DNA from 3 places in the Streptomyces sp. YIM S03343 genome. Region 3 is predicted to be linked to each of the others. Evidence: predicted binding sites of a transcription regulator. Region 3 holds the regulator's gene; each other region holds the start of a gene.
The links. The regulator HrcA, encoded in region 3, represses chaperone genes, less so after heat shock. The targets are predictions, from matches to a motif close to TTNGCACTCNGNNNNNCNGAGTGCNAA.
Positions count from the first base shown of each region.

Region 1: the regulator HrcA is predicted to act here: its motif matches at 2,923-2,949, upstream of groL (chaperonin GroEL).
Region 2: the regulator HrcA is predicted to act here: its motif matches at 1,796-1,822, upstream of groES (co-chaperone GroES).

Region 1 is NZ_JBPUKX010000001.1:5,067,999-5,074,800, reverse strand. It holds gene ACSYGN_RS22115 (NADH:flavin oxidoreductase) at 1-970, opposite strand, end outside; gene groL (chaperonin GroEL) at 1,174-2,796, opposite strand; gene ACSYGN_RS22105 (hypothetical protein) at 3,018-3,176, shown strand; gene ACSYGN_RS22100 (cold-shock protein) at 3,166-3,369, opposite strand; gene ACSYGN_RS22095 (ubiquitin-like small modifier protein 1) at 3,857-4,132, opposite strand; gene thrC (threonine synthase) at 4,308-5,591, opposite strand; SAM riboswitch class I at 5,610-5,755, opposite strand; gene ACSYGN_RS22085 (glucosyl-3-phosphoglycerate synthase) at 5,938-6,802, shown strand, end outside.
Region 2 is NZ_JBPUKX010000001.1:3,763,725-3,770,526, reverse strand. It holds gene ACSYGN_RS16005 (polysaccharide deacetylase family protein) at 1-727, shown strand, start outside; gene ACSYGN_RS16000 (polysaccharide deacetylase family protein) at 724-1,572, shown strand; gene groES (co-chaperone GroES) at 1,969-2,277, shown strand; gene groL (chaperonin GroEL) at 2,438-4,063, shown strand; gene ACSYGN_RS15985 (hypothetical protein) at 4,248-4,754, shown strand; gene ACSYGN_RS15980 (ester cyclase) at 4,868-5,575, opposite strand; gene ACSYGN_RS15975 (SDR family NAD(P)-dependent oxidoreductase) at 5,864-6,637, opposite strand.
Region 3 is NZ_JBPUKX010000001.1:6,219,656-6,226,457, forward strand. It holds gene ACSYGN_RS27130 (DUF3097 domain-containing protein) at 10-831, opposite strand; gene ACSYGN_RS27135 (MBL fold metallo-hydrolase) at 878-1,627, opposite strand; gene hrcA (heat-inducible transcriptional repressor HrcA) at 1,854-2,870, shown strand; gene dnaJ (molecular chaperone DnaJ) at 2,871-4,010, shown strand; gene ACSYGN_RS27150 (nitronate monooxygenase) at 4,626-5,711, shown strand; gene ACSYGN_RS27155 (16S rRNA (uracil(1498)-N(3))-methyltransferase) at 5,711-6,490, shown strand; gene ACSYGN_RS27160 (hypothetical protein) at 6,580-6,802, shown strand, end outside.

The sequences.
Region 1 (6,802 bases), 1.2 Mb from region 3:
TGCCCTTGAGCACGGAGCCCTCGCCGGTGAAGGCCTTGATGAAGTCGCCGTCGAGGCCGACTGAGCCGACGGTGACGGTGGGCTTGCCGGTCAGCTTCTTCGTCCAGCCCGCGAGGTTGAGGTCGGAGCCCTCGAACTCGGGGAGCCAGTAGCGGCGGGTGGAGGCGTGGAAGGCGTCCACACCGGCCGCGGCGAGCGGGGTCAGGATGGACTCCAGTTCCTCGGGGGTCTCGGCGAGCCGGGCGTCGTACGCCTCCTGCTTCCACTGCGAGTAGCGGAAGAGGACCGGGAAGTCGGGCGAGACGGCCTCGCGGACGGCCGCGATGACCTCCGCCGCGAACTTCGTCCGGGCCACGGGGTCACCGCCGTAGGCGTCGGTACGCCGGTTGGTGCCCGCCCACAGGAACTGGTCGAGGAGGTAACCGTGCGCGCCGTGCAACTCGACGCCGTCGAAGCCGATGCGCTCGGCGGCGGCCGCGGCCTCGGCGAACGCGCCGATCACGGCGTCCAGGTCGGCCCGGTCCATCGCCTTGCCGGTGGCCTCGGTGGCGCCGATGCGCAGGCCGGAGGGGCCGACGGCGGGGGCTTCGGGGAAAGGCGCCTGGCCCTGCTCACGGACCATGCCGATGTGCCACAGCTGCGGGACGATCGTGCCGCCCGCCGCGTGCACCGCCTCGGCGACCTTCGCCCAGCCCGCCAACTGCTCCTCCCCGTGGAACCGCGGTACGCGGCTGCTCTGCCCGGCCGAATCGTGGCCGACGTACGTTCCCTCGGTGACGATCAGACCGACACCGGCGGCTGCGCGGCGGGCGTAGTACGACACCACGTCCTCACCCGGGATGCCGCCGGGGGAGAACATGCGGGTCATCGGCGCCATGACGATCCGGTTGGGCACGGTCAGGCCGTTGAGCGTGACCGGGCGGGAGAGGATCTCGGCGGCGCGGGAGGCCGGGGGCGTGGTGACGGTCACGTGGGGGCTCCTGGAGAGTGATTCGACTGACCAACTGGTATGTGCGCACGCATCGTTGCACTACCTGAATCAACTGCACCCTCCGAGTGGTGCATTCCGCATCGCCGATGAGCCGCCGTGTGATCCCGGACACGCCGAGGGCGGCACCCCCTGTCGGAAGGGGGTGCCGCCCTCGGTAAGGACGCAGATCAACCAGAGGTCGATCAGAAGTCCATGTCACCGCCCGGCATGCCGCCCGGGGCGGCCGCGGCGGCCTTCTCCGGCTTGTCGGCGATGACGGCCTCGGTGGTGAGGAACAGCGCGGCGATGGAGGCCGCGTTCTGCAGCGCCGAACGGGTCACCTTCGCCGGGTCGATGATGCCCTCGGCGACCAGGTCGACGTACTCGCCGGTCGCAGCGTTCAGGCCGTGACCCGGGGTCAGGTTGCGCACCTTCTCCACCACGACGCCGCCCTCGAGGCCGGCGTTGACGGCGATCTGCTTCAGCGGGGCCTCCAGCGCGAGCTTCACGGCCTGCGCGCCGGTCGCCTCGTCACCCTCGAGGTCCAGCTTCTCGAAGACCGAGGCGGCCTGGATGAGGGCCACGCCGCCACCGGCGACGATGCCCTCCTCGACGGCAGCCTTCGCGTTGCGGACGGCGTCCTCGATGCGGTGCTTGCGCTCCTTGAGCTCCACCTCGGTGGCGGCACCGGCCTTGATGACCGCGACACCGCCGGCGAGCTTCGCCAGGCGCTCCTGGAGCTTCTCGCGGTCGTAGTCCGAGTCGCTGTTCTCGATCTCGGCGCGGATCTGGTTGACGCGGCCCGCGACCTGGTCGGAGGAGCCGGCACCGTCGACGATGGTGGTCTCGTCCTTGGTGATGACGACCTTGCGGGCCTTGCCCAGCAGGTCGAGGGTCGTGTTCTCGAGCTTGAGACCGACCTCCTCGGAGATGACCTCGCCGCCGGTGAGGATGGCGATGTCGTTCAGCATCGCCTTGCGGCGGTCACCGAAGCCCGGGGCCTTGACCGCGACGGACTTGAAGGTGCCGCGGATCTTGTTGACGACCAGGGTCGACAGGGCCTCGCCCTCGACGTCCTCGGCGATGATCAGCAGCGGCTTGCCCGACTGCATGACCTTCTCCAGCAGCGGGAGCAGGTCCTTGACCGAGGAGATCTTGGAGTTGGCGATCAGGATGTACGGGTCGTCGAGGACGGCCTCCATACGCTCCATGTCGGTGGCGAAGTACGCCGAGATGTAGCCCTTGTCGAAGCGCATGCCCTCGGTGAGCTCGAGCTCCAGACCGAAGGTCTGCGACTCCTCGACGGTGATGACGCCTTCCTTGCCGACCTTGTCCATGGCCTCGGCGATCAGCTCGCCGATCTGGGTGTCGGCGGCGGAGATGGAGGCCGTGGAGGCGATCTGCTCCTTGGTCTCGACGTCCTTGGCCTGCTCCAGCAGGGCGGCGGAGACGGCCTCGACGGCCTTCTCGATACCGCGCTTGAGGGCCATCGGGTTGGCGCCGGCGGCTACGTTGCGCAGGCCCTCCTTGACCAGGGCCTGGGCGAGCACGGTCGCGGTGGTCGTACCGTCACCGGCGACGTCGTCCGTCTTCTTGGCGACTTCCTTGACCAGCTCGGCGCCGATCTTCTCGTACGGGTCCTCGAGCTCGATCTCCTTGGCGATGGACACACCGTCGTTGGTGATCGTGGGGGCGCCCCACTTCTTCTCGAGGACGACGTTGCGGCCCTTGGGGCCGAGCGTCACCTTCACGGCGTCCGCGAGCTGGTTCATGCCGCGCTCGAGGCCGCGCCGCGCCTCCTCGTCGAACGCGATGATCTTGGCCATGTGAAGTGGTCCCTCCAGGACTGGGGGTGATTCCTTCGGACCGCGCCCGCGCCCGCGACGGACGGCTCGCCGGCCCGTGGTTCCTTGCCCCACGCGGCCTGCGGGCCTCACCGACCCGGTCCTTCATTGTCACTCTCACCTTCAGAGTGCTAACGCCAATGATTAGCACTCGCCCCTGTCGAGTGCAAGCGCCTCCGGCAGGGTCGGCCGAGGGTCAGCCCTTGGCGAACAGCAGCCCTACGACGTCCGACGGCAGCCGTACGACGTCCGCACGGCAGCCGTACGACGTCTGCACGGCGTCCGGGCACGCGAAGGGCCCGCACCCGGTGCGGGTGCGGGCCCTTCGCAGGAAATACGTGCAGTTGACGTTCAGGCGGTGACGCGGACCATGTCGGCCTGCGGGCCCTTCTGGCCCTGCGAGATCTCGAACTCGACGCGCTGACCCTCTTCCAGGGTGCGGTAGCCGTCCATCTGGATCGCGCTGTAGTGGACGAAGACGTCCGCACCACCGTCGACCGCGATGAAGCCGTACCCCTTCTCCGCGTTGAACCACTTGACGGTGCCCTGAGCCATGCCTAACTCCCCTATTACTGGCCCTTGCACAGATCCACACTTCGCGGATCCGGGTCAGACCTCACCCCCCATGGATTGGGGGCGTGCGCCGGAACGCGTCGACCGCGGCTGAATGTATCTGTCCAACTGCCGTCTGCAACAGGTCAATCGGACGAGAAATCCGGGCACGCACGGTCGGGAATCTCCCGAGAATTCACCTGAATTCAGGGCAAGTCGGGCCCCATAAAAGGCGTATAAGGCGCAAAAGGTTCGCACACTTTGGCTACTTCTTGCCGTTCGCCCGGCACATTCACAGGGTCTTCACCCTGAAGATCACGAGCGCCTTCCCCAACCCTACCGCGTTCAACCCAACTGAATTACCCCCTCCGCTTCTCTCACGGAGGAGGCAATTCGATGAACAGTGAGTGAGCGACGTTACCCCCGGTAACAGTGGTGGGCTCCGTGGTGCACTCCGGGCGGGCGCTCCGGGGGTGCGCTCCTGGGGTGCTCAGCCTCCGGCGACGGCGGGGATGATCGACACGCCCGCCCCGTCCGGAGTAGCCGTCTCCAGGCCCTGCTCGAAGCGGACGTCGTCGTCGTTGACGTAGACGTTCACGAACCGGCGCAGCTTGCCCTGGTCGTCCAGGACCCGGGCGGCGATGCCGGTGTGGTTCTTCTCCAGGTCGGTGATGACATCGGCGAGGGTCGCGCCCTCGGCCGCCACTTCGGCCTGCCCACCGGTGTAGGTGCGCAGGATGGTGGGGATGCGGACGGTGACACTCATGCGACTTGACCTCCGGTGACAAGGGGACTACGTTGCGTCGCGACCGCCGGGCCGGCGGTTTCGGCCTGTGGAGCTGGCATAAGACCTCGGCTTGGGTTCGTCCCGGGGGCAGCCGGCGGTGAAGCAGGAAACCCGGCGGGCGACCGCTGGACTCCTCGGGACTCGGAGGAGGAGGTCAAGCGAGGCCAGCCTCTCGGAACGACTCAAGGTTGGGACGGATGGTGGCGGTCAGCCCGGTGCCGGCCACCGCGTCGAGGGTCTTGAGGCCGTCGCCCGTGTTGAGGACGACCGTGGTGAGGGTGGGGTCGAGGACGCCGTCGTCGATCAGCTTCTTCGTCACGCCCACCGTCACACCGCCCGCCGTCTCGGCGAAGATGCCCTCGGTGCGGGCGAGCAGCCCGATCGCCTCGACGACCTGATCGTCCGTCACGTCCTCCACGGCGCCGCCGGTACGGCGCGCGATGTCGAGGACGTAGGGCCCGTCGGCCGGGTTGCCGATGGCGAGCGACTTGGCGATGGTGTTCGGCTTCTGCGGCCGTACGACGTCGTGCCCGGCCTTGAAGGCGGTGGACACCGGCGAGCAGCCCTCGGCCTGCGCACCGAAGATCTTGTACGGCCGGTCCTCCACCAGACCCAGCTCGATCAGTTCCTTCAGCCCCTTGTCGACCTTGGTGAGCTGCGAACCGGAGGCCACCGGTACGACGATCTGGTCGGGCAGCCGCCAGCCGAGCTGCTCGCAGACCTCGTACGCCAGGGTCTTGGAGCCCTCCGCGTAGTACGGCCGCAGATTGACGTTGACGAAGCCCCAGCCCTCGCCCGCCGGATCGCCGATCAGCTCGGAGCAGAAGCGGTTCACATCGTCGTAGGTGCCCTCGATACCGACCAGATCGCCGCCGTAGATCGCGGCCATGACGATCTTGCCCTGCTCCAGGTCGTGCGGGATGAACACGCACGAGCGCAGCCCGGCGCGGGCCGCGGCGGCACCCACCGCACCGGCCAGATTGCCGGTCGAGGAGCAGGAGAGCGTGGTGAAGCCGAAAGCGCGGGCGGCCTCCAGCGCCTGGGCCACGACACGGTCCTTGAAGGAGTGCGTCGGATTGCCGGAGTCGTCCTTCACATACAGACCGCCGGTCACCCCGAGTTCCCGGGCGAGACGGTCGGCCTTGACGAGTTTCGTCCAGCCGGGATTGATGTTCGGCTTGTCCGCCACGTCCGCGGGGACGGGCAGCAGTGGCGCATAACGCCAGATGTTCGCGGGTCCCGCCTCGATACGCTTACGGAGCTCCTCGGTGTCGTAGGACGAGAAGTCGTAGGAGATCTCCAGCGGGCCGAAACACTCCGCACAGGCGAAGACCGGGCCGAGCGGTACGCGATGGCCGCATTCCCGGCAGCTCAGAGCGGCGGCGGGCCCGAGATCGACGGAGGATTCCGTGGTGCTTGCAAGTGACTGCGCGGCCATGAGAGGCGAGGCCCTTTCTCCTCATCTTCCTCACGACGCATCTCGTCGTGAGACGGATTTGGCACCTTCCCTCGCCGGGAGCCTCGCAGCGGATGCCGAGACCGGTCGTAGGGGGGTTGCCGGGGCTTCACCGGGCCGTATCCCTCTGCCCCTCTGGATGAGCGGTATGCACTTGTGGACGCCGGAGACCTCGGACATGCGATGGTCATCCGCGTTGTTCAAGACTGTAACCGAAGGCCAGGAGAGTTGAGATAGTCGTCCGAACCGCGAGATGGATCACAGGGATCACATGGATCGCAGGGATCACATGGTGATGTGTGGCCGCAACAGTGAGGAGCCGCAAGCTGTGCTGGAAGAAGTCGAGCGCTGGCTGAGCGATCGCTCCTGGTCCGTGACCGATCGCCCCCTTCACAGGATCATGGCGGCGAAGCAGCGCACGGGTCAGTCGGTGTCCGTCGTCCTGCCCGCGCTCAACGAGGAGGAAACGGTCGGCGACATCGTCGCGATCATCCGCCACGACCTCATGCAGCAGGTCCCGCTGGTCGACGAGATCGTCGTCGTCGACTCCGGGTCCACCGACCGCACCTCCCAGGTCGCCGCCGCCGCGGGCGCCCGGGTCGTCCACCGCGACCACATCCTGCCGCGCATCCCCGCCGTGCCCGGCAAGGGCGAGGTGCTGTGGCGCTCCCTCCTGGTCACCGGCGGGGACATCGTTTGCTTCATCGACGCCGATCTGAAGGAGTTCTCCTCCGACTTCGTCTCCGGCATCGTCGGCCCGCTGCTCACCGACCCGGAGGTCGACCTGGTCAAGGCCATGTACGACCGTCCGCTCGGCGGCGCCGCCGGGCAGGGCGGCCGGGTCACCGAGCTGATGGCCCGCCCGCTGCTCAATATGCACTGGCCCCAGCTCGCCGGCTTCGTCCAGCCGCTCGGCGGCGAGTACGCGGCCCGGCGCAGTCTGCTGGAGCTGCTGCCGTTCCCGGTGGGCTACGGCATCGAGCTGGGCATGCTCGTCGACGCCCTGCATCTCGTCGGCCTCGACGCACTGGCCCAGGTCGACGTGGGGGTACGCAAGCACCGGCACCAGGACGGGCAGGCGCTGGGGCGGATGGCCGCGGCGATCTACCGCACCGCCCAGCTCCGGCTGGCCCGCGGGCATCTGATCCGGCCGTCGCTCACGCAGTTCGAGCGGGGGGCGGAGGGGTTCGAGG
Region 2 (6,802 bases), 2.5 Mb from region 3:
CACGTACACCGCCCGTGCCGCCGTGGCGAGACGCTGGGGCCTGCGCCAGGTCCCGCTGACGCCCCCGCTGCCCCCGGCCCGCAAGCCGAGGATCACGGCCCGCAAGGGCTTCGAGGTCGACGGCCAGGAGGAACTGAACCTCCCCCCGGTCTTCACCACGGTCCCCACCCGGGACAAGGTCGTCTTCCTCACGATCGACGACGGCAACGAGAAGGACCCCGAGTTCCTGCGGATGATGAAGGACCTGCACATCCCGTACACGGCGTTCCTCAGCAACTTCCTGATCAAGGATGACTACGCCTACTTCCGCCGCATGCGCTCCCTGGGCATCACCCTCGACAACCACACGCTCCACCACCCCGATCTGCGGGGCATGTCCTACGACGAGCAGAAGCAGGAGATCTGCGGCATGCAGGACGTGATGGAGAAACAGTTCGGCAAGCGCCCGGCCGTCCTGCGCCCGCCCTACGGCAGCTACGACCGGAACACCCTGCGGGCCGCCAAGTCGTGCGGCATCCGGTACGCGCCGATCTGGGACGAGGAGGTGTTCGTGGACCACTGGGAGTACCGGGAGGCGGACCAGCACCTGCACCCCGGTGACATCGTCCTGACCCACTTCCGGGGCCGTACGGAGTGGAAGGGCACGATGCCCGACATGGTCCGCCGCTTCCTGGCCAAGGTCACCGCCGAGGGCTACGCGGTGGCGCGCCTGGAGGACTACCTGTGACCCCGCGCAGGCCGCTGACCGCCCCCACCCTCCTCCTGACCCTGCTCCTGCTCCTGCCGCTCACGTCCTGCGCCCAGTCGGTGGACCCCATCGAGCGCCTCGGCAAAAAGGCGGCCCAGCGAGTGGACCACCCGACCGCGCACGCCGTCCCCGGCGCGGGACTGCCCCCGTACCGCCGCTGGGGCCTCCCCGCCCCCCTGACCCGCCCCCCGAAGCCCTCGGCCGCACCCCCGGCCCGCACGGCGGGCCCCGGCCTCCCACCCGCCCTGGACCACATCCCCACCCGCGACCGGGTGGTGTTCCTGACCTACGACTACGACACCAGCGCCCACCGGGACCCCCGCTACCCCCGCGACCCCCGCTTCCCCGACATGGTCCGCGACCTGCACCTCCCGGTCACGGTGTTCGTCACCGGCACCCCCGCCGACACGGACCACGCCGAGTTCACGAGACTGCGCGCCGCGGGAGCCGCCGTACAGAACCGGACCCTCGACCACCACCCCCTGCGCGGCCTGCCGTACCGCACCCAGCACACCCGGATCTGCGCCGAGCAGGACCGCCTCCGAGCCCGCCTGAACACCCACGCCCGCTTCCTCCGCCCACCCCACGGCACCTACGACACGACAACCCTGCGAGCCGCAGCGGACTGCGGAGTAGGCGCCCTGATCTTGTGGCGAGCCACCCTGACGAAAACCACCCTGACCTACACCCGAGGCGCCCCCCACCTCCACCCGGGAGACATCGTCCGCATCCCCCCGAGAAGCCCGGGAACAAGAACAACGAGCCTCCTGCGAAAGCTGCAGACGGAGGGCCTGACGGCGGGCCGCTTGGAGGACTACCTGTAGCCAGCGATGAGTGGGCGGGGGTTATTGCGGCACTGGCGGGGTTATCGCGGCACTTCTGAGGGCAAGGCCAGCACTATCCAGCCCGTCCGGCGTTTGAGGACGAGGCCCGAAGGGCCGAAAGGGGGGTCTGGGGGCGCAGCCCCCAGAGACGCCCACTGCAGCCAAGGGTGCCGACAAAACAGCCGTAGGCAAATGAACCGATCGGCCGACGCGCCGCAGGCAACTGGCACTCCGCTTGACCGAGTGCTAACCGCAGTCATAGTCTCGGCTCTGGCACTCCCCCCTGGAGAGTGCCAACAAAGCGACGGGCAGGTCCGGCACCCGCGACGACGGATCGACCTGGTCGCCACCTCAGACAGTTAACCCCGTGAGATCTCCGAAGGGGGAGGTCGGATCGTGACGACCGCCAGCTCCAAGGTTGCCATCAAGCCGCTCGAGGACCGCATCGTGGTCCAGCCGCTGGACGCCGAGCAGACCACGGCCTCTGGCCTGGTCATCCCGGACACCGCGAAGGAGAAGCCCCAGGAGGGCGCCGTCCTCGCCGTGGGCCCGGGCCGTTTCGAGAACGGCGAGCGCCTTCCGCTCGACGTCAAGGTCGGCGACGTCGTCCTGTACAGCAAGTACGGCGGCACCGAGGTGAAGTACAACGGCGAGGAGTACCTCGTCCTCTCGGCTCGCGACGTGCTCGCGATCATCGAGAAGTAGTCACTTCACTTCCTGACTGACAGGCAGAGGAACGTTCTGCTGCCTGATGCCAGATGCCAGACAGATGACGCTGCGCCCCAGGCCCCCGGGACCACAGACAACGGGCGCCGGGGCGCAGCGCCGTTTTCACCCACAGATTTCCGAGAGGGCTCCCGCTGTCATGGCGAAGATCCTGAAGTTCGACGAGGACGCCCGTCGCGCCCTCGAGCGCGGCGTCAACAAGCTGGCCGACACGGTCAAGGTGACGATCGGTCCGAAGGGCCGCAACGTCGTCATCGACAAGAAGTTCGGCGCGCCCACCATCACCAACGACGGCGTCACCATCGCCCGCGAGGTCGAGCTCGACGACCCGTACGAGAACCTCGGCGCCCAGCTGGTGAAGGAGGTGGCGACCAAGACCAACGACATCGCGGGTGACGGCACCACCACCGCCACCGTGCTCGCCCAGGCGCTGGTGCGCGAGGGCCTGCGCAACGTCGCCGCCGGTGCCTCCCCGGCCTCCCTGAAGAAGGGCATCGACGCCGCGGTGAAGGCGGTGTCGGAGGAACTGCACGCCTCGGCCCGCCCGATCGACGAGAAGTCGGACATCGCCGCGGTGGCCGCGCTGTCGGCGCAGGACCAGCAGGTCGGCGAGCTGATCGCCGAGGCGATGGACAAGGTCGGCAAGGACGGTGTCATCACCGTCGAGGAGTCCAACACCTTCGGTCTGGAGCTGGACTTCACCGAGGGCATGGCCTTCGACAAGGGCTACCTGTCGCCGTACTTCGTCACGGACCAGGAGCGCATGGAGGCCGTCCTCGACGAGCCGTACATCCTGATCCACCAGGGCAAGATCGCCGCGATCGCGGACATGCTGCCGCTGCTGGAGAAGGTCATCCAGACCAACGCCTCCAAGCCGCTGCTGATCATCGCCGAGGACGTGGAGGGCGAGGCCCTGTCCACCCTCGTCGTCAACAAGATCCGCGGCACCTTCAACGCGGTCGCGGTCAAGGCCCCCGGCTTCGGCGACCGCCGCAAGGCGATGCTCCAGGACATGGCGACGCTGACCGGCGCGACCGTGATCTCCGAGGAGGTCGGCCTCAAGCTCGACCAGGTCGGCACCGAGGTGCTGGGCACCGCCCGCCGGGTCACCATCACCAAGGACGACACGACGATCGTCGACGGTGCCGGCAAGTCCGAGGACGTGCAGGGCCGCATCGCGCAGATCAAGGCCGAGATCGAGAACACGGACTCCGACTGGGACCGCGAGAAGCTCCAGGAGCGCCTCGCGAAGCTGGCCGGCGGCGTGTGCGTGATCAAGGTCGGCGCCGCCACCGAGGTGGAGCTGAAGGAGAAGAAGCACCGCCTGGAGGACGCCATCTCGGCGACCCGCGCCGCGGTCGAGGAGGGCATCGTCTCCGGCGGTGGCTCGGCCCTCGTCCACGCGGTCAAGGTCCTGGAGGACAACCTCGGCAAGACCGGCGACGAGGCCACGGGTGTCGCGGTCGTCCGCCGCGCCGCCGTCGAGCCGCTGCGCTGGATCGCGGAGAACGCGGGCCTTGAGGGCTACGTCATCGTCTCCAAGGTGGCGGAGCTGGAGAAGGGCAACGGCTACAACGCCGCCACCGGCGAGTACGGCGACCTGGTCAAGGCCGGCGTCATCGACCCGGTGAAGGTCACGCGCTCCGCCCTGGAGAACGCCGCGTCGATCGCCTCCCTCCTCCTCACGACCGAGACCCTGGTCGTCGAGAAGAAGGAAGAGGAGCCGGCGGCCCCCGCGGCCGGCGGCCACGGCCACGCCCACTGAGGCACCGGCCCAGTCACCGCACCGGAGGCCCGGCACCCCTGAACACCTGGGGTGCCGGGCCTCCGGGCTGTCCGCCAGGAGAGGGGTGTCCGTGAGCGCAGGTGTGCTGCCCGGGTGCGCGACCGCATGGTTCGACCCGTTCCGTACCGTCCTCTGTCTGACGCCCAGGGGCCACCGCGACTGGGTGGACGACGTGGTGGCGTTCATGCGTGGAGGGGCCGTCGGACGGAGCGTCGGTGTCGATCCGGTGCCGCTGTTCGAGACGGTGACACGTGAGTCGGTGAGGGAGAGCCTGCTGCCGGTCACGGGGGAGGGCGCTCGGGACCTGCTGACGTTCCTCGCGGTGGGATCCTTCTACGACGGCCCCGATCCGTCGCTCCGGGAGCCCGACGAGGTGAGGGACGGGTGCGTTCGTGAGGTGCTGGCGTCGGTGGGGGACCGTGCCGTGTTCTTCACGAACCACGGCCACGCCGGGGACGTTCAGGACTCGGACGGGGATCCGGGCCCGGGCTTCATGGCGTCGGGCTTTCACTGGAACTCACTCGCCGTCACGCTCTATGACGTGTGTCTGATCGGGTCACCTGCGATCACCTGCTCGTGGCCTGGAGGTTCGAGGACGCCTGACGGGCGGGCTCAGGATGCACAGGAGACGACGGCCCAAGGCGGCATCCCTCTCCGTCGGCGCCGATGAACGGGCCGCGTTCGTGCGGACGGCCGCGCGCGGTCGATCGTCGCGGAAACCCCCGCTCCCGCGGTGCGGGAACGGGGGCTGCCCCTCGCGGATCCAGGGGGTTCCGGGGCGGGTCAGGTCTCCAGGGTGTCCAGGACGCCCAGCTGGGACATCAGGCCGAGACGGTCGTACTGCCACCAGCCCTCGGTGATCCTGCCGTCCGTCCCGCAGCGGAAGACCGTCGTGCCGGTCATGGTGACGTTCCTGCCCGTTGCCGGGATGCCCAGGAAGTCGCCCTTGTGGGTGCCGTTCCAGGTCCAGCGGGTGCAGACCTGGTCGCCCTCGGCGATCTGGTCCTCGACGGTGAACGAGAAGTCGAAGCCGCCGCGCCACATCTCGACCTCACGCCGGATGTTGTCCAGCCCGAGGGTGTCCTGCTCGTTGGCCGGGTCGTGGTCGTGGTAGTTCTCGGCGAACAGGTCGTTCAGCGGGGGCAGTTCGTCCGATGTGGCCATCGTCTCGAACAGCCTGCGCACCGTGGCCGAGGCCAGTTGCTCGTCGCGCACCACGTCGAGGTCCGTGAACGTCGGCATCTCGTCGCACAGGGCAACCATGTCCCGGAAGATCCTGTCCGTCTCCGGGAGGTTCGAGTTCCGCATCGCCTCCTCGTACGAGGGGAACTCCACGATCTCTATGAAGTGCGACGCGTCCGACCGGTCCTTGCCGATCACGTTGTGGGTCGCGGTCCGCTTACCGCTGGTCGCCTCGACCCACGTGTCCATCAGCCGGTTCATGTCGTCGAAGCGGCTGGTCTTGCAGTCGATGAGCTGTACGAAGGTCATGGTGGGGTGCCTCCGGTCCGTACAGTGTGCCTGAATGCCCGGGTACGGTAGATATGCATATCTTCGCACCGAAAGTTCCGGCATGTGATGTCGCACGGATGGCGGCATGGGTGCCCGGTTCCTGATGCCGTGCGGGCGGCGGCTGCGACCGGGCCGAGCGGATGTCGACGGTGCAGACGGCGGACGCCTGCACCGGCGCACCTAACGAGGCGTCACTCACCTCTGTCCCCACTCCTTCCGCTCATCTCCGGGTCGCGTACGTCTCTACTGCTCTACGTCTCTACTGCTCTACTGCGGCCCGTACTTCCGGCCGGTCCGGGAGGTGATCCCTCCCAGCAGCCCACGAGGCGTCACCTTCACCAGACCCATCAGCGCCTTGTACCGGGGGTCCGGGATCGACAGCGACTTTCCGCGCGCCATGTCGTGGAGCGCCGCCGCGACCAGCTTGTCGGCGTCCAGCCACATCCAGTTGGGGATGCTGTCCGTGGCCATCCCGGCCCGCTGGTGGAACTCGGTGCGCACGAACCCGGGGCACAGCACCATCAGCCGCACCCCGCTCCCGGCCAGGTCCCGCGCCGCGCCCTGGGTGAACTGCACGACCCACGCCTTGGACGCGCCGTAGGTGCCGCGCGGTACGAACGCGGCCACCGACGCGACATTGACGACGCCCCCGCGCCCCCGCTCGCGCATCGACTCCGTCGCGGCCGACGTCAACCGGAGCACCGCCTCGCAGTGCACCTTGATCATCTTCAGCTCGTCGGCCATGGAGACATCGAGATAGCGGCCCTTGTTGCCGAAGCCCGCGTTGTTGACGAGGAGATCGACCGGGTTCTTCCGGTCGGAGAGCCGTGCGGCGACCGCGTCGATGCCGTCGTCCGTCGCCAGATCGGCGGTCAGCACCTCGGCCTCGATGCCGTGCCGGTCGTGGAGTTCGGTCGCCTGCTCGCGCAATCGCTTGGTGTCCCGGGCCACCAGGACCAGATCGTGTCCGTCGGCAGCCAGCCGCCGCGCGAACGCGGCGCCGATCCCTGCGGTCGATCCCGTAATCAGAGCCGTTGTCATGGCCCAAGAGTAGTTACCCGGACTAAGCGCTCCGCTGGAAGTACCGCGATGTGCCGTCTGTCGTCCGCGGCACCGTCGTGGCTGGTCGCTCCCCCAAGCTCTCGACTTCGTCCGAGCAGGGAGGTACCCCCATCGCGGCGGAGCCGAGCATGTCGGCACAGCCGC
Region 3 (6,802 bases):
CGCCCGGCGTCAGGCCGTCGCGCCGCCGTCCGCTGCCGTGACGAAGTCGATCAGTTCCTCGACCCGGCCCAGCAGTTCCGGTTCCAGGTCCTTGTAGGAGTGGACCCGGGAGAGGATGTGCTGCCAGGCCGCGCCGGTGTTGTCCGGCCAGCCGAGGGCGCGGCACACGCCCGTCTTCCAGTCCTCCCCGTGCGGGATGCGGGGCCAGGCGTCGATGCCCAGGGAGGACGGTTTCACCGCCTCCCACACGTCGATGTACGGGTGGCCCACCACCAGGGCGTGTTCGCTCGTCACCGCCTCCGCGATGCGCCACTCCTTGGTGCCCGTGACCAGGTGGTCCACCAGGACGCCGAGGCGGGCGTCGGGGCCCGGGGCGAAGCCGGTGACGATCGACGGGAGGTCGTCGACGCCCGACAGGTACTCCACGACCACGCCCTCGACGCGCAGGTCGTCGCCCCACACCTTCTCGACCAGTTCCGCGTCGTGCCGCCCCTCGACATAGATGCGCCCTGCGCGGGCCACCCGTGCGCGGGCGCCGGGGACGGCCACCGAGCCGGAGGCGGTGCGGGCGGGGCGTACGGGGGTGGACTGCGGCGGGCGTACGAGGGTCACGACCCGCCCCTCCAGGTGGAAGCCGCGCGGCTGGAGCGGGAACACCCGGTGCTTGCCGAACCGGTCCTCCAGGGTCACCGTGCCCGCCTCGCAGCGGATCACCGCGCCGCAGAAGCCGGTGCCGGGCTCCTCCACGACCAGGCCGGGCTCCGCCGGCACCTCCGGCGCGGGCTGCTGCCTCTTCCACGGCGGGGTCAGGTCCGGTGAGTACTGGCGCATTCGGACGACGATAGGAGGAACGGGGCGGCAGGGCGCCGTAGCGCCGTCACGACACGCCGAAGCGAGCCGCCAGGGCGTCCCGCTGCGCCCGCACGAACTCCGCGTCCACCGCCGCGCCGTGGCCCGGTACGTACAGGGCGTCCGGGCCGCCAAGCGCCAGCAGCCGGTCCAGGGCGGCCGGCCAGCGGGAGCGTACGGCGTCCGGTCCCGCCTGGGGTTCGCCGGACTCCTCCACGAGGTCGCCGCAGAAGACCACCTCCGGATCGTCCGGGTCGCCGGGCGACAGGGAGGGGACCAGCACCGCCAGGTCGTGGGCGGTGTGGCCGGGGCCCACGTTCGCCAGCAGCACCTGACGGCCGCCGCCGAGGTCCAGGGTCCACTCGCCGGAGACATGGTGGCGGGGAACGACCGGCGCATCGGCCGCCTCGTCCGCCTGCGCCGCGAGCAGACCGTTGCGTACCGCGTCCGCGCGCAGTTCCTCCCGCGCCCGCCGGGACATGAGCGCCGCGTCCACGCCGACCGCGCCGAACATCTCCGCGCCCGCGAACGCCGCCGCCCCGAAGACATGATCGAAGTGGGGGTGGGTGAGAGCGAGATGGGTCACACGGTGCCCCGCGAGCGCCTCCGCCTGCGCCCGCAGCCGGGTGCCCTCCGCGAGGTCCGCCCCCGCGTCGATCACCAGGACCGCACCCCGGCCCACCACCAGTCCCGCCGTGCAGTCCCACCGGGGCAGACGGCACCGCCCCACCCCGTCCGCCAGCCGCTCCCATCCGAGCTCTTCCCAAGTCACGGTCATGCAGCGACGCTAACTGTGACGGTGCTCTCGTGGGGGCACCGACGGGTCCCAGCCTTGCCGGGGGTGTACCCCACCGCCGTACACTGGCGGGGGAGCCGTTGGCACTCGCGCGCGCAGAGTGCCAGGCAGGACGTCTGCAGAGTGCCGGCAGGACGTTCAGAGACTGCTCAGGTACCGCTCAGGGACTGCCTGGGGGACTAGGGGACGACATCTGGAGGAGGGCGCGATGCTGAGTGAACGCAGGCTCCAGGTCTTGCGCGCCATCGTCCAGGACTACGTCGGCACCGAGGAACCGGTCGGCTCCAAGGCGCTCACCGAACGCCACAGCCTCGGCGTCTCCCCGGCCACTGTCCGCAACGACATGGCCGCCCTGGAGGACGAGGGGTACATCGCCCAGCCGCACACCAGCGCCGGGCGCATCCCCACCGACAAGGGCTACCGGCTGTTCGTCGACAAGCTCGCCGGTGTCAAGCCCATGACGGCCCCGGAGCGGCGCGCGATCCAGAACTTCCTCGACGGCGCCGTCGACCTCGACGACGTGGTGGCCCGTACGGTGCGGCTGCTCGCGCAGCTCACCCGGCAGGTCGCCGTCGTGCAGTACCCGTCCCTGATCCGCTCCACCGTGCGGCACGTGGAACTGCTGTCGCTCGCGCCCGCCCGCGTGATGCTGGTGCTGATCACGGACACCGGCCGTGTGGAGCAGCGGATGATCGACTGTCCCGCCCCGTTCGGCGAGGCATCGCTCGCGGATCTGCGCGCCCGGCTCAACAGCAGGGTCGCGGGCCGCCGGTTCACCGACGTGCCGCTGCTCGTCGAGGACCTCCCCGACGCGTTCGACGCCGAGGATCGCGGTACCGTTTCGACGGTGCTCTCCACCCTCCTGGAGACACTGGTCGAGGAGAACGAGGAGCGGCTCATGATCGGCGGCACCGCCAATCTGACCCGCTTCGGACATGACTTCCCCCTCACCATCCGGCCCGTCCTGGAGGCGCTGGAGGAACAGGTAGTCCTCCTGAAACTCCTGGGCGAGACGGGGGATTCGGGCATGACCGTACGCATCGGTCATGAGAACGCCTACGAGGGACTCAACTCCACGTCCGTGGTCTCGGTCGGCTACGGTTCGGGCGGCGAGGCAGTGGCCAAGCTCGGCGTGGTCGGACCGACCCGCATGGATTACCCGGGAACGATGGGAGCGGTACGCGCAGTGGCACGGTACGTCGGACAGATCCTGGCGGAGTCGTAAGTGGCCACGGACTACTACGCCGTTCTCGGCGTGCGCCGCGACGCGTCGCAGGAAGAGATCAAGAAGGCCTTCCGGCGGCTCGCACGCGAGCTGCACCCGGACGTCAATCCGGACCCGAAGACCCAGGAGCGGTTCAAGGAGATCAACGCCGCTTACGAGGTGCTCTCCGACCCGCAGAAGAAGCAGGTCTACGACCTCGGCGGCGACCCGCTCTCGCAGTCCGGCGGAGCCGGCGCGGGCGCCGGCTTCGGAGCGGGCGGCTTCGGCAACTTCTCCGACATCATGGACGCGTTCTTCGGCACGGCGTCGCAGCGCGGGCCGCGCTCGCGCACCCGGCGCGGGCAGGACGCCATGATCCGGCTGGAGGTCGAGCTGGACGAGGCCGCCTTCGGCACCACCAAGGACATCCAGGTCGACACGGCCGTCGTCTGCGGGACCTGCAACGGCGAGGGCGCCGCGCCCGGCACCGCCGCGCAGACCTGCGACATGTGCCGCGGCCGGGGCGAGGTGTCCCAGGTGACCCGGTCCTTCCTCGGCCAGGTCATGACCTCCCGCCCCTGCCCCCAGTGCCAGGGCTTCGGCACCGTCGTCCCGACGCCGTGCCCGGAGTGCGCGGGCGACGGCCGGGTCCGCTCCCGGCGCACCCTCACCGTCAAGATCCCGGCCGGTGTCGACAACGGCACCCGCATCCAGCTGGCCGGTGAGGGCGAGGTCGGCCCCGGCGGCGGCCCCGCCGGTGACCTGTACGTGGAGATCCACGAACTTCCGCACCGCACCTTCCAGCGGCGCGGCGACGATCTGCACTGCACGGTGACCATCCCGATGACCGCGGCGTCCCTCGGCACCAAGGTCCCGCTGGAGACCCTGGACGGCCTCGAAGAGGTGGACATCCGCCCGGGCACCCAGTCCGGCCAGTCCATCCCGCTGCACACCAGGGGCATCACGCACCTGCGCGGCGGCGGCCGGGGCGACCTGATCGTCCACGTGGAGGTCCAGACCCCCACCAAGCTCGACCCCGAGCAGGAACACCTCCTGAGGGAACTCGCCAAGCTGCGCGGGGAGGAACGGCCGACGGGGCAGTTCCAGCCTGGGCAGCAAGGGTTGTTCTCGCGGTTGAAGGATGCGTTCAACGGCCGGTGACGGTCGCTGTGGGTGTGGCTGGGGGTCCGGGGGTCGGTACCCGGGCAGGCGCAGTCAGCCTGGGCGGCGAGGGTTGTTCTCGTGGTTGAAGGATGCGTTCAACGGCCGGTGACGGTCGCTGTGGGTGTGGCTGGGGGTCCGGGGGTCGGTCCCCGGGCAGGCGCAGTCAGCCTGGGCGGCGAGGGTTGTTCTCGTGGTTGAAGGATGCGTTCAACGGCCGGTGACGGTCGCTGTGGGTGTGGCTGGGGGTCCGGGGGTCGGTCCCCGGGCAGGCGCAGTCAGCCTGGGCGGCGAGGGTTGTTCTCGCGGTTGAAGGATGCGTTCAACGGCCGGTGACGGTCGCTGTGGGTGTGGCTGGGGGTCCGGGGGTCGGTCCCCGGGCAGGCGCAGTCAGCTTGGGCGGCAAGGGTTGTTCTCGTGGTTGAAGGATGCGTTCAACGGCCGGTGACCGGACTCTGACGTGAACGGCCCGGAGCCGTGTCCGCTGATCGTCCGCACGTGCTGCGGGCCGGGTCGAGAGGCCCGCAGCACACCCCCGAACGCCCCCTTGCCAACGGCCTATGACAACGTCCGGGCCGATTCGGACTTGTTCAAAGGACGTGACAACATGCCGTCATGCCCTCCGCACTGATCGATCTCTGCCCGCTGCCGATCGTGCAGGCCCCCATGGCGGGTGGGATCTCGGTACCGCGACTCGCGGCGGCCGTGTCCGAGGCGGGCGGACTCGGGTTCCTGGCCGCCGGGTACAAGACGGCCGACGGCTTGTACCAGGAGATCAAGCAGATCCGGGGACTCACCGGAGAGCCCTTCGGCGTCAACATCTTCATGCCGCAGCCGCAGTACGCGGAGCCCGGCGCGGTGGAGCTCTACGCCCACCAGCTGGCCGGGGAGGCCGCCTGGTACGACACGGAACTCGGCGACCCCGACAGCGGCCGCGACGACGGCTACGACGTCAAGCTCGCCGTACTGCTCGACAACCCGGTGCCGGCGGTGTCGTTCCACTTCGGTGTGCCGCATCCTGAGGTGCTGGAGTCGCTGCGCCGCGCCGGTACCTTCACGCTGGCCACCGCGACCACCGCCGAGGAAGCCCTCGCGGTGGAGCGGGCCGGGGCCGACGCGGTGATCGCACAGGGCGTGGAGGCCGGCGGCCACCAGGGCACCCACTGGGACAACCCGGAGAACGACTGCGCCGGCATGGCCCTGCTGCCGCTCGTCGCCCAGGTCCGCGAGACCGTCGGCATACCGGTCGTCGCCGCCGGGGGAATCATGCGCGGCAGCCAGATCGCCGCCGTCCTCGCGGCGGGCGCCAGCGCGGCCCAGCTCGGCACCGCGTTCCTCGCCACCCCCGAGTCCGGCGCGAGCGCCCTGCACAAACAGGCCCTGACCAACCCCCTCTACCCCCGCACCGAACTGACCCGCGCCTTCTCCGGCCGCCCGGCCCGCGGCCTGCTCAACCGCTTCGTGCGCGAGCACGGCCGCTACGCCCCCGTCGCCTACCCGGACGTGCACCATCTGACCGCCCCGCTGCGCAAGGCCGCCGCCAAGGCCGGGGACGCGCAGGGCATGGCGCTGTGGGCGGGCCAGGGCCACCGCATGGCACGCGGGATGTCCGCGGGGCGGCTGGTGGAGCAGCTCGCCGCCGAACTCGCCGGCGCGCTCACCGCGTTGACGGGCCCGCCGAGATCCGGAGGAGAATTCTGATGACGGCACCGGTGTTCGTGGTCGACCACATCGATCACATCGACTGCATCGACGACGGCGGTGACACGGTTGAGGCGGGTGGCGCGGGGCGCTATGTCCTCGACGGCCCCGAGGGACGGCACGCCGTCTCCGTGAAACGGCTCCAGCCCGGCGAGGAGGTCGTCCTCACCGACGGCGCCGGGCGCTACGCGGTGTGCGAGGTGATCGGCACCGAGGGCAAGGACCGGCTGATCGTCCGGATGACCTCCGTCGCCGAGGAGCCCGCCGCGTCGCCGCGCATCACCGTCGTCCAGGCGCTGCCCAAGGGCGACCGGGGCGAGCTGGCCGTGGAGACGATGACCGAGGTCGGCGTCGACGCGATCGTGCCGTGGCAGGCCGCCCGCTGTATCACCCAGTGGCGCGGAGACCGCGGGATGAAGGCGCTCGGCAAGTGGCGGGCCACCGCCCGCGAGGCGGGCAAGCAGTCCCGCCGGGTCCGCTTCCCCGAGGTCGCGGACGCGGCGACGACCAAGCAGGTTGCGGCACTTCTCGTCAAATCCGACTTCGCCGCGGTGCTCCACGAGAGCGGCGACACCCCGCTCGCCACCGCCGAACTTCCCGCCGAGGGAGAGATCGTGCTGGTCGTGGGACCCGAAGGGGGCGTGTCCCCGGAGGAGTTGGCGGCGTTCACGGAGGCGGGCGCGAAGCCGTACGTCCTCGGCCCGACCGTGCTGCGCACATCCACTGCCGGGACCGCGGCGGCGGCGCTGCTGCTGGGCCGTACAGGACGCTGGTCCTGACCTGACGTCACCGGACCGCGGCCGGTGGGTCACCCGAGTGGCCGCATGTGCTCTTCCGCGGGCGCCGGGACAGTGGCAGGCTGCCCTCCATGGGCGCATTGAGCCGCATTTGGCAAGGACGACGGGAACGCCGCGCCCTCGCGGTGGCCGGGCTCGCGGTGGTCGCGGTGGGCGGGGTCGCGGCGTGCGATCCGGGCGGTCTGAGCTCGGCGGCGGTGGCGTACACGACGGACAAGACGGCGACCGCGGAACTCACCCGCCAGCATGTGAACGTGCGTTGGCTGACCTGCACGGCGAACTACGGCACCAAGT